DNA from 2 places in the Mammaliicoccus sp. Dog046 genome. Region 1 is predicted to be linked to the other one. Evidence: a T-box and tRNA genes for the amino acid it is inferred to sense, from the RefSeq annotation. Region 1 holds a T-box; the other holds one or more tRNA genes.
The links. A T-box is a leader RNA that pairs with one kind of tRNA and senses whether it is charged. The one in region 1 lies ahead of P3U32_RS05630 (valine--tRNA ligase), so its partner is inferred to be a tRNA-Val.
Positions count from the first base shown of each region.

Region 2: it has a tRNA-Val gene. The T-box ahead of P3U32_RS05630 (valine--tRNA ligase) is inferred to sense a tRNA for this amino acid. The anticodon was not compared.

Region 1 covers NZ_CP120131.1:1,112,840-1,117,236, reverse strand. The annotation lists gene P3U32_RS05630 (valine--tRNA ligase) at 1-1,457, opposite strand, end outside; T-box leader at 1,498-1,709, opposite strand; gene P3U32_RS05625 (AbrB family transcriptional regulator) at 1,758-2,828, opposite strand; gene hemL (glutamate-1-semialdehyde 2,1-aminomutase) at 2,880-4,169, opposite strand; gene hemB (porphobilinogen synthase) at 4,171-4,397, opposite strand, start outside.
Region 2 covers NZ_CP120131.1:896,374-900,770, reverse strand. The annotation lists tRNA gene P3U32_RS04560 (tRNA-Cys) at 340-414, opposite strand; tRNA gene P3U32_RS04555 (tRNA-Gln) at 421-492, opposite strand; tRNA gene P3U32_RS04550 (tRNA-His) at 509-581, opposite strand; tRNA gene P3U32_RS04545 (tRNA-Trp) at 584-657, opposite strand; tRNA gene P3U32_RS04540 (tRNA-Tyr) at 670-753, opposite strand; tRNA gene P3U32_RS04535 (tRNA-Thr) at 760-835, opposite strand; tRNA gene P3U32_RS04530 (tRNA-Phe) at 849-921, opposite strand; tRNA gene P3U32_RS04525 (tRNA-Asp) at 943-1,018, opposite strand; tRNA gene P3U32_RS04520 (tRNA-Met) at 1,028-1,101, opposite strand; tRNA gene P3U32_RS04515 (tRNA-Ser) at 1,130-1,222, opposite strand; tRNA gene P3U32_RS04510 (tRNA-Ile) at 1,235-1,308, opposite strand; tRNA gene P3U32_RS04505 (tRNA-Met) at 1,346-1,419, opposite strand; tRNA gene P3U32_RS04500 (tRNA-Ala) at 1,441-1,516, opposite strand; tRNA gene P3U32_RS04495 (tRNA-Pro) at 1,542-1,615, opposite strand; tRNA gene P3U32_RS04490 (tRNA-Arg) at 1,635-1,708, opposite strand; tRNA gene P3U32_RS04485 (tRNA-Leu) at 1,718-1,806, opposite strand; tRNA gene P3U32_RS04480 (tRNA-Gly) at 1,813-1,887, opposite strand; tRNA gene P3U32_RS04475 (tRNA-Leu) at 1,920-2,001, opposite strand; tRNA gene P3U32_RS04470 (tRNA-Lys) at 2,005-2,080, opposite strand; tRNA gene P3U32_RS04465 (tRNA-Thr) at 2,090-2,165, opposite strand; tRNA gene P3U32_RS04460 (tRNA-Val) at 2,172-2,247, opposite strand; rRNA gene rrf (5S ribosomal RNA) at 2,295-2,409, opposite strand; rRNA gene P3U32_RS04450 (23S ribosomal RNA) at 2,495-4,397, opposite strand, start outside.

The DNA.
Region 1 (4,397 bases):
AAGAATATAATATCATAGCCAGTTACTAATGCATTTGTTGGATAATAACGTTTGAAATCTTCGTTATCTACATCCGGCCAACCTAATGTTGAAAACGGCCATAATGCAGAACTAAACCAAGTGTCTAATACATCAGCATCTTGCGTCCAGTTTTCTGAATCTGCTGGTGCTTCTTCGCCAACATAAATTTCACCAGTTTCATTATGGTACCAAGCAGGAATTTGATGACCCCACCATAATTGTCTAGATATTGTCCAGTCACGAATGTTTTCCATCCATCTATTAAACGTACCTTCAAAACGGTCTGGTACAAAATTAATTCTTTCATCAGTATCTTGATTATCAAGTGCACGTTTCGCTAAAGGTTCCATTTTAACAAACCATTGTGTAGATAAATACGGTTCAACAACAGCGCCACTTCTTTCAGAGTGACCAACAGAGTGTTCATGCTCTTCAATTTTAATTAATTCGCCAGTTTCTTTTAAATCTTCAATTAATTGCTTACGACATTCAAAACGATCTAAGCCATTATATTTACCAGCAAGTTCATTCATAGTGCCATCTTCATTCATAACGTTAATTTTTTCTAAGTTATGTCGTTCACCGATTTCAAAGTCATTAGGATCATGTGCAGGCGTAACTTTCATTGCACCACTACCAAATTCAATATCTACATACTCATCACCTATAATCGGTAATTCGCGACCTAAAATTGGTAATATAACTGATTTACCAATGATATCTTTATATCTATCATCATTTGGATTCACAACGATAGCCGTATCACCTAACATTGTTTCAGGTCTTGTAGTTGCAATTTCAATTGAACCTTCTTCATCTTTAAATGGATATTTAATATGATAAAAATGACCAGTAATATCTTCATGAATTACTTCAATATCAGAAATAGCTGTTTTTGTTTGAGGATCCCAATTTATTATGCGTTCCCCACGATAAATGAGCCCTTTATTATACATATCTACGAATACTTTTTTAACTGCTGCTGAAAGACCATCATCTAAAGTGAATCTTTCACGGCTATAGTCTAGACCTAAACCTAATTTAGCCCATTGTGCACGAATGAAATCAGCATATTCTTCTTTCCAAGACCATGCTTGTTCAAGGAATTTTTCACGTCCTAAATCTTGTCTAGTTAGTCCTTGTTCTCTTAATTTACCTTCTACTTTAGCTTGTGTTGCAATTCCCGCGTGATCCATACCTGGTAAGTATAAAGTATCATAACCTTGCATACGCTTCATTCTTGTTAATATATCTTGTAACGTTGTATCCCAAGCATGACCTAAATGTAATTTACCCGTTACATTTGGTGGTGGAATAACAATCGTATATGTTTCTTTCTCTTTATTCTCACTTGGTTTAAAATATCCTTTTTCTAACCATTGATTGTATCGACCTTCTTCAACCGCTTTAGGGTTATATTTAGGTTCCATTTCCATGTTAATCACTCCTTGATAATATTAAAAACCCGTCCTATAAAAATAGGACGGGTTTAACCGTGGTACCACCTAAATTCAATATAATTGCTTATATTGCACTTTAACGATTATCGCTCGCTCACGCATTAATCTACTTAATTTCAATTAACGTTCAACATGAGGCTACCTTCAACTACCATTAATATGCATTCACACCAACATGCACTCTCTAAAATTAATTAATAGCATACTCTTCCTCTACAAATATTTGATTACTTTAATAATATAAGCAGTTTATAGATAAGTCAATATTGATACAAGTTAATTTCTATATTTTTTTGATTTGTTTGTTAAAAATATTTTAATTAACGGTGCGATAATTAATAATATGAAAAATATCCTAAAAATATGATAACTTGAAATCATAGCGACATCGCCACCAGTTTCTAATGCTACAACAATAATTTGTGCCATACCTCCAGGTGCTGCGCTTAAAAATAAGTCATTAATATTATAATCAATAAACAAATTGAAAATAAACACGAGAATGAAGGCACCCATGATTAATGCAACATTTTGAAATGCAATGGCGACAATAATTTTCTTATTGAGTTCATTAATTAAATTTGAAATTTGAACACCTATTCTAACGCCAAATAATATTTGCGCAACGATAATCAATGGATAATCTAATGTAAATACTTGTCCAGTATATAAATTCCAAGTCAACAAAATAAAGATTGGTGCTAACAATTGTGGAACTGGGAATTTTATTTTATAAAATAATAAGTACAGCACTGTTATTCCAATAATTAATATTAAAAATCCTGGTATATTTAACACATCAAATACAGATGGTGCTGTCGTAATATGACTAGATTGTGAATCATGATCTCCAAAGATTGAAGAAATGATTGGAACAATAATGACAACAAACATTATTCTAGAAGTTTGTGTCAATGTCACAATTAAGATGTCAGCTTTTTTGTTTTCTTCGGCCATAACAATCATTTGACTTAATGCCCCAGGAATCGCACTTAACAATGCCGTTTCAAAGGTAACATTTGCAATTTTTTTAAATACAATCGAAACAAGTAAAGCAATGCCAATAATTAATACTGACATTAAAACAATTTGTAACCATTCTTCCTTTATGTCATTTAGTACATGAGGCGTAAAAGTCGACCCCATTTGAATACCTAATATGATTAAACCTGCATTACCTAACCAAGTTGGCCAAATAATTTTTCTTTTCAACAATTTAATCATTATGACACTTGCAAAGATTGGTCCAAATAACCACGGTAAAATCATATGAATACTTTGCAGAATTAAGCCTAAAATAATTGCAAGTAAACAGACGCTTATAATATTTATTCTATTTCTATTCATTTATAAACACCTCAATAACATAATAGCACGACAAATTTGAGGTACTGTTCACTATTTAGCAATTCTTGAAAGCGCTGAATCAAATGCTTGAATTGTTTTTTCAATATCTTCTTTCGTATGTGCTGTAGATAAGAATGTCCCTTCAAATTGGGATGGTGGTAAGAATACGCCTTCTTTAGCCATTTCTCTGTACATTTGACTAAACATTTCTAAATCAGATGCATTTGCTTGATCAAAGTTTGTTACTGGACCTTCATTTAAGAAATAGCCTATCATTGATCCCGCACGATTCACTGTAATTGGCACATTGTGTTTAGCGAAAACTTCTTTCAAACCTGCTTCAAGAATATCTCCTAATTCATTAAAGTAAGTATAAGTGTCTTCAGTGAGTTCATTTAATGTTGCATAACCACTCGTCATTGCTAATGGATTACCAGATAAAGTACCTGCTTGATATACATTACCTACTGGCGCGATTTCTTCCATAATATCTCTACGTCCACCAAAGGCACCTACTGGAAGACCACCGCCGATTACTTTACCTAGACATGTTAAATCTGGTGTAACACCGAAATAACCTTGCGCACAATTGTAACCGACTCTAAATCCTGTCATAACCTCATCAAATATTAATAATGAATCATATGATTGTGTAATTTCACGTAATCCTTCTAAGAAACCTTCTACGGGTGGTACAACACCCATATTCCCAGCAACTGGTTCAACGATGACTCCTGCAATATCATCTCCAAAATGTTCAAAAGCTACTTTTACCGCTTCAATATCGTTATAAGGTACAGTTACAGTGTTCTTAGCTGTACCTTCAGGAACACCAGGTGAATCTGGTAAGCCTAAAGTCGCAACACCAGAACCAGCTTTAATTAGAAGTGAATCACTATGTCCGTGATAACAACCTTCAAATTTTAATATTTTATTTTTACCAGTAAATCCTCTTGCTAGTCTTAAAGCAGCTAATGTCGCTTCAGTACCTGAAGATACCATTCTCACCATTTCAATTGATGGCACGCGATCGATTACAAGTTGCGCCATTTTGTTCTCTAATTCTGTTGACGCACCAAATGAAGTTCCTTTATCTACCGCTTCATGCAATGCAGCTTTAACTTTTTCATGCGTGTGACCTAAAATAAGTGGCCCCCAACTTAGTACATAATCAATATATTCATTACCATCCATATCGTATATCTTAGATCCTTTACCATGATCCATAAATATAGGTGGTGTATCTACTGATTTAAATGCACGTACTGGACTGTTTACACCGCCTGGCATTAAATCTACTGCATCTTTGTATGCTTCAATGGATTGTTGATATCTAGTCATATTAATTTGCTCCTTTATCTAAATATTTACAAATATCTTTAGCGAAGTAAGTAATAATCATATCTGCGCCTGCACGTTTCATAGATGTCATTTGTTCCATTACGATTTTCTCTTCATCTATCCAACCATTTAGTGCTGCAGCTTTCGTCATGCTATACTCGCCACTTACATTATATGCAACGACTGGCATATCTGTTCTATTACGAACATCTCTAATAATATCTAAGT
Region 2 (4,397 bases), 220 kb from region 1:
ACAATGATATATCTACAAAAAAATCTTCCCAATGGAAGAATTAATGGAGCGGAAGATAGGACTTACACCTATATCTCATTCCGGGAAGGAATGTATTCTAAAAGTTGAAATACTCCCGCATTTTAAAAATTAATAATACAAAGCAGTATTGGAGCGGAAGATAGGACTTACACCTATACCTCATTCCGGGAAGGAATGCATTCTAAGAGTTGAAATACTCCCGCATTTTAAAAATTATTCATATAAAACAATATTGGAGCGGAAGATAGGACTTACACCTATATCTCATTCCGGGAAGGAATGTATTCTAAGAGTTGAAATACTCCCGCAAGTTATTAATGGAGGCGGCAACCGGATTTGAACCGGTGAATAGAGGTTTTGCAGACCTCGGCCTTACCACTTGGCTATGCCGCCTAAGTACTGGGCTAGCTGGATTCGAACCAGCGCGTGACGGAGTCAAAGTCCGTTGCCTTACCGCTTGGCTATAGCCCATTAATAAAAAAATAAGGGCGACTGATGGGAATCGAACCCACGAGTGTCGGAACCACAATCCGATGCGTTAACCACTTCGCCACAATCGCCATGGCAGGGGCAGTAGGAATCGAACCCACATCAAAGGTTTTGGAGACCTCTATTCTACCGTTAAACTATGCCCCTAAAAAATATAAATGGTGGAGGGGGGCAGATTCGAACTGCCGAACCCGAAGGAGCGGATTTACAGTCCGCCGCGTTTAGCCACTTCGCTACCCCTCCGTTAGATGGTGCCGGCCAGAGGACTTGAACCCCCAACCTACTGATTACAAGTCAGTTGCTCTACCAGTTGAGCTAGGCCGGCTAAAAGATAAAAATGGCTCAGGACGGAATCGAACCGCCGACACAAGGATTTTCAGTCCTTTGCTCTACCGACTGAGCTACTGAGCCATACATGAAATTTTAAAAAAATGGCGGTCCCGACGGGAATCGAACCCGCGATCTCCTGCGTGACAGGCAGGCATGTTAACCGCTACACCACGGGACCTAATAATAATTGCGGGAGGCGGATTTGAACCACCGACCTTCGGGTTATGAGCCCGACGAGCTACCGAACTGCTCCATCCCGCGATAATAATAAATAATTTTACAAATATAATGGCGGAGGAAGAGGGATTCGAACCCCCGCGAGCCGTTAAGCCCCTGTCGGTTTTCAAGACCGATCCCTTCAGCCGAACTTGGGTATTCCTCCACTATATAAGTATGGACCTTGCAGGACTCGAACCTGCGACCCAACGGTTATGAGCCGTTTGCTCTGACCAACTGAGCTAAAGGTCCTAAATTTAAAATATGTATTCCATATTCAAAATTTTAATGGCGGCGGAGGGGATCGAACCCCCGACCTCACGGGTATGAACCGTACGCTCTAGCCAGCTGAGCTACGCCGCCATGATGATATTATTATTTAAATGGTGGAGACTAGCGGGATCGAACCGCTGACCTCCTGCGTGCAAAGCAGGCGCTCTCCCATCTGAGCTAAGCCCCCATTCAATATGTAACTTTTAAAAGAGTCGGGAAGACAGGATTCGAACCTGCGACCCCTTGGTCCCAAACCAAGTGCTCTACCAAGCTGAGCTACTTCCCGTAACCATAAATGGTCATTACGCGCCCGAGAGGAGTCGAACCCCTAGCCTCTTGATCCGTAGTCAAACGCTCTATCCAATTGAGCTACGGGCGCATATTAATATGGTGCCGAGGACCGGAATCGAACCGGTACGGTAATCACTTACCGCAGGATTTTAAGTCCTGTGCGTCTGCCAGTTCCGCCACCCCGGCATATAATGGAGCAGAAGACGGGATTCGAACCCGCGACCCCAACCTTGGCAAGGTTGTATTCTACCGCTGAACTACTTCTGCTAAATTAAATGCTTGAATCATATTAATAATAATGCGGGTGAAGGGAGTCGAACCCCCACGCCTTGCGGCGCTAGATCCTAAGTCTAGTGCGTCTGCCAATTCCGCCACACCCGCTAATGGTGAGCCATAGAGGATTCGAACCTCTGACCCTCTGATTAAAAGTCAGATGCTCTACCAACTGAGCTAATGGCTCTAAAAAACATGGTGCCGGCCAGAGGACTTGAACCCCCAACCTACTGATTACAAGTCAGTTGCTCTACCAGTTGAGCTAGGCCGGCTTTAAATGGTGGAGAATGACGGGTTCGAACCGCCGACCCTCTGCTTGTAAGGCAGATGCTCTCCCAGCTGAGCTAATTCTCCATTTAAATGTTTAATAGTATATTTTGTTTTAAATACTTTTGGTATTTGCCCGGCAACGTCCTACTCTCGCGGAACGTAAGTCCAACTACCATCGGCGCTAAAGAGCTTAACTTCTGTGTTCGGCATGGGAACAGGTGTGACCTCTTTGCCATCATCACCAGACAAATAGTAAAAATATTAAGAATGATATTACACATTCAAAACTAGATAGTAAGCAGATTTTACGGCATAAACCGAGTTAAAAATTTTGATTAAGTCTTCGATCGATTAGTATTCGTCAGCTACACACATTACTGCGCTTACACCCCGAACCTATTAACCTCATCATCTTTGAGGGATCTTATAACCGAAGTTGGGAAATCTCATCTTGAGGGGGGCTTCATGCTTAGATGCTTTCAGCACTTATCCCGTCCATACATAGCTACCCAGCTATGCCGCTGGCGCGACAACTGGTACACCAGAGGTATGTCCATCCCGGTCCTCTCGTACTAAGGACAGCTCCTCTCAAATTTCCTACGCCCACGACGGATAGGGACCGAACTGTCTCACGACGTTCTGAACCCAGCTCGCGTACCGCTTTAATGGGCGAACAGCCCAACCCTTGGGACCGACTACAGCCCCAGGATGCGATGAGCCGACATCGAGGTGCCAAACCTCCCCGTCGATGTGAACTCTTGGGGGAGATAAGCCTGTTATCCCCGGGGTAGCTTTTATCCGTTGAGCGATGGCCCTTCCATGCGGAACCACCGGATCACTAAGTCCGTCTTTCGACCCTGCTCGACTTGTAGGTCTCGCAGTCAAGCTCCCTTGTGCCTTTACACTCTGCGAATGATTTCCAACCATTCTGAGGGAACCTTTGAGCGCCTCCGTTACTCTTTAGGAGGCGACCGCCCCAGTCAAACTGCCCGCCTGACACTGTCTCCCACCATGATCAAATGGTGCGGGTTAGAAAGTCAACACAGCCAGGGTAGTATCCCACCAGCGCCTCCACGTAAGCTAGCGCTCACGCTTCAAAGGCTCCTACCTATCCTGTACAAGCTGTGCCAAATTTCAATATCAGGCTGCAGTAAAGCTCCACGGGGTCTTTCCGTCCTGTCGCGGGTAACCTGCATCTTCACAGGTACTATGATTTCACCGAGTCTCTCGTTGAGACAGTGCCCAAATCGTTACGCCTTTCGTGCGGGTCGGAACTTACCCGACAAGGAATTTCGCTACCTTAGGACCGTTATAGTTACGGCCGCCGTTTACTGGGGCTTCGATTCGTAGCTTCGCAGAAGCTAACCACTCCTCTTAACCTTCCAGCACCGGGCAGGCGTCAGCCCCTATACATCACCTTACGGTTTAGCAGAGACCTGTGTTTTTGATAAACAGTCGCTTGGGCCTATTCACTGCGGCTCTTCAAGGCTTTCACCCTAAAAAGCACCCCTTCTCCCGAAGTTACGGGGTCATTTTGCCGAGTTCCTTAACGAGAGTTCGCTCGCTCACCTTAGAATTCTCATCTTGACTACCTGTGTCGGTTTGCGGTACGGGCACCTATTTTCTAACTAGAGGCTTTTCTTGGCAGTGTGAAATCAACGACTCGCCGGATACATGATCCAACTCCCCATCACAACTCAACCTTATGAGTGCCGGATTTGCCTAACACTCAGTCTCATTGCTTGGACGTGCACTCCAACAGCACGCTTCGCCTATCCTACTGCGTCCCCCCATCGTTCAAACAATCATAGGTGGTACAGGAATATCTACCTGTTATCCATCGCCTACGCCTATCGGCCTCGGCTTAGGTCCCGACTAACCCAGAGCGGACGAGCCTTCCTCTGGAAACCTTAGTCAATCGGTGGATGGGATTCTCACCCATCTTTCGCTACTCACACCGGCATTCTCACTTCTAAACATTCCACATGTCCTTACGATCATGCTTCGACACGTTTAGAACGCTCTCCTACCATTATCCTTACGGATAATCCACAGCTTCGGTAATATGTTTAGCCCCGGTACATTTTCGGCGCAGTGTCACTCGACTAGTGAGCTATTACGCACTCTTTAAATGATGGCTGCTTCTAAGCCAACATCCTAGTTGTCTGGGCAACGCCACATCCTTTTCCACTTAACATATATTTTGGGACCTTAGCTGGTGGTCTGGGCTGTTT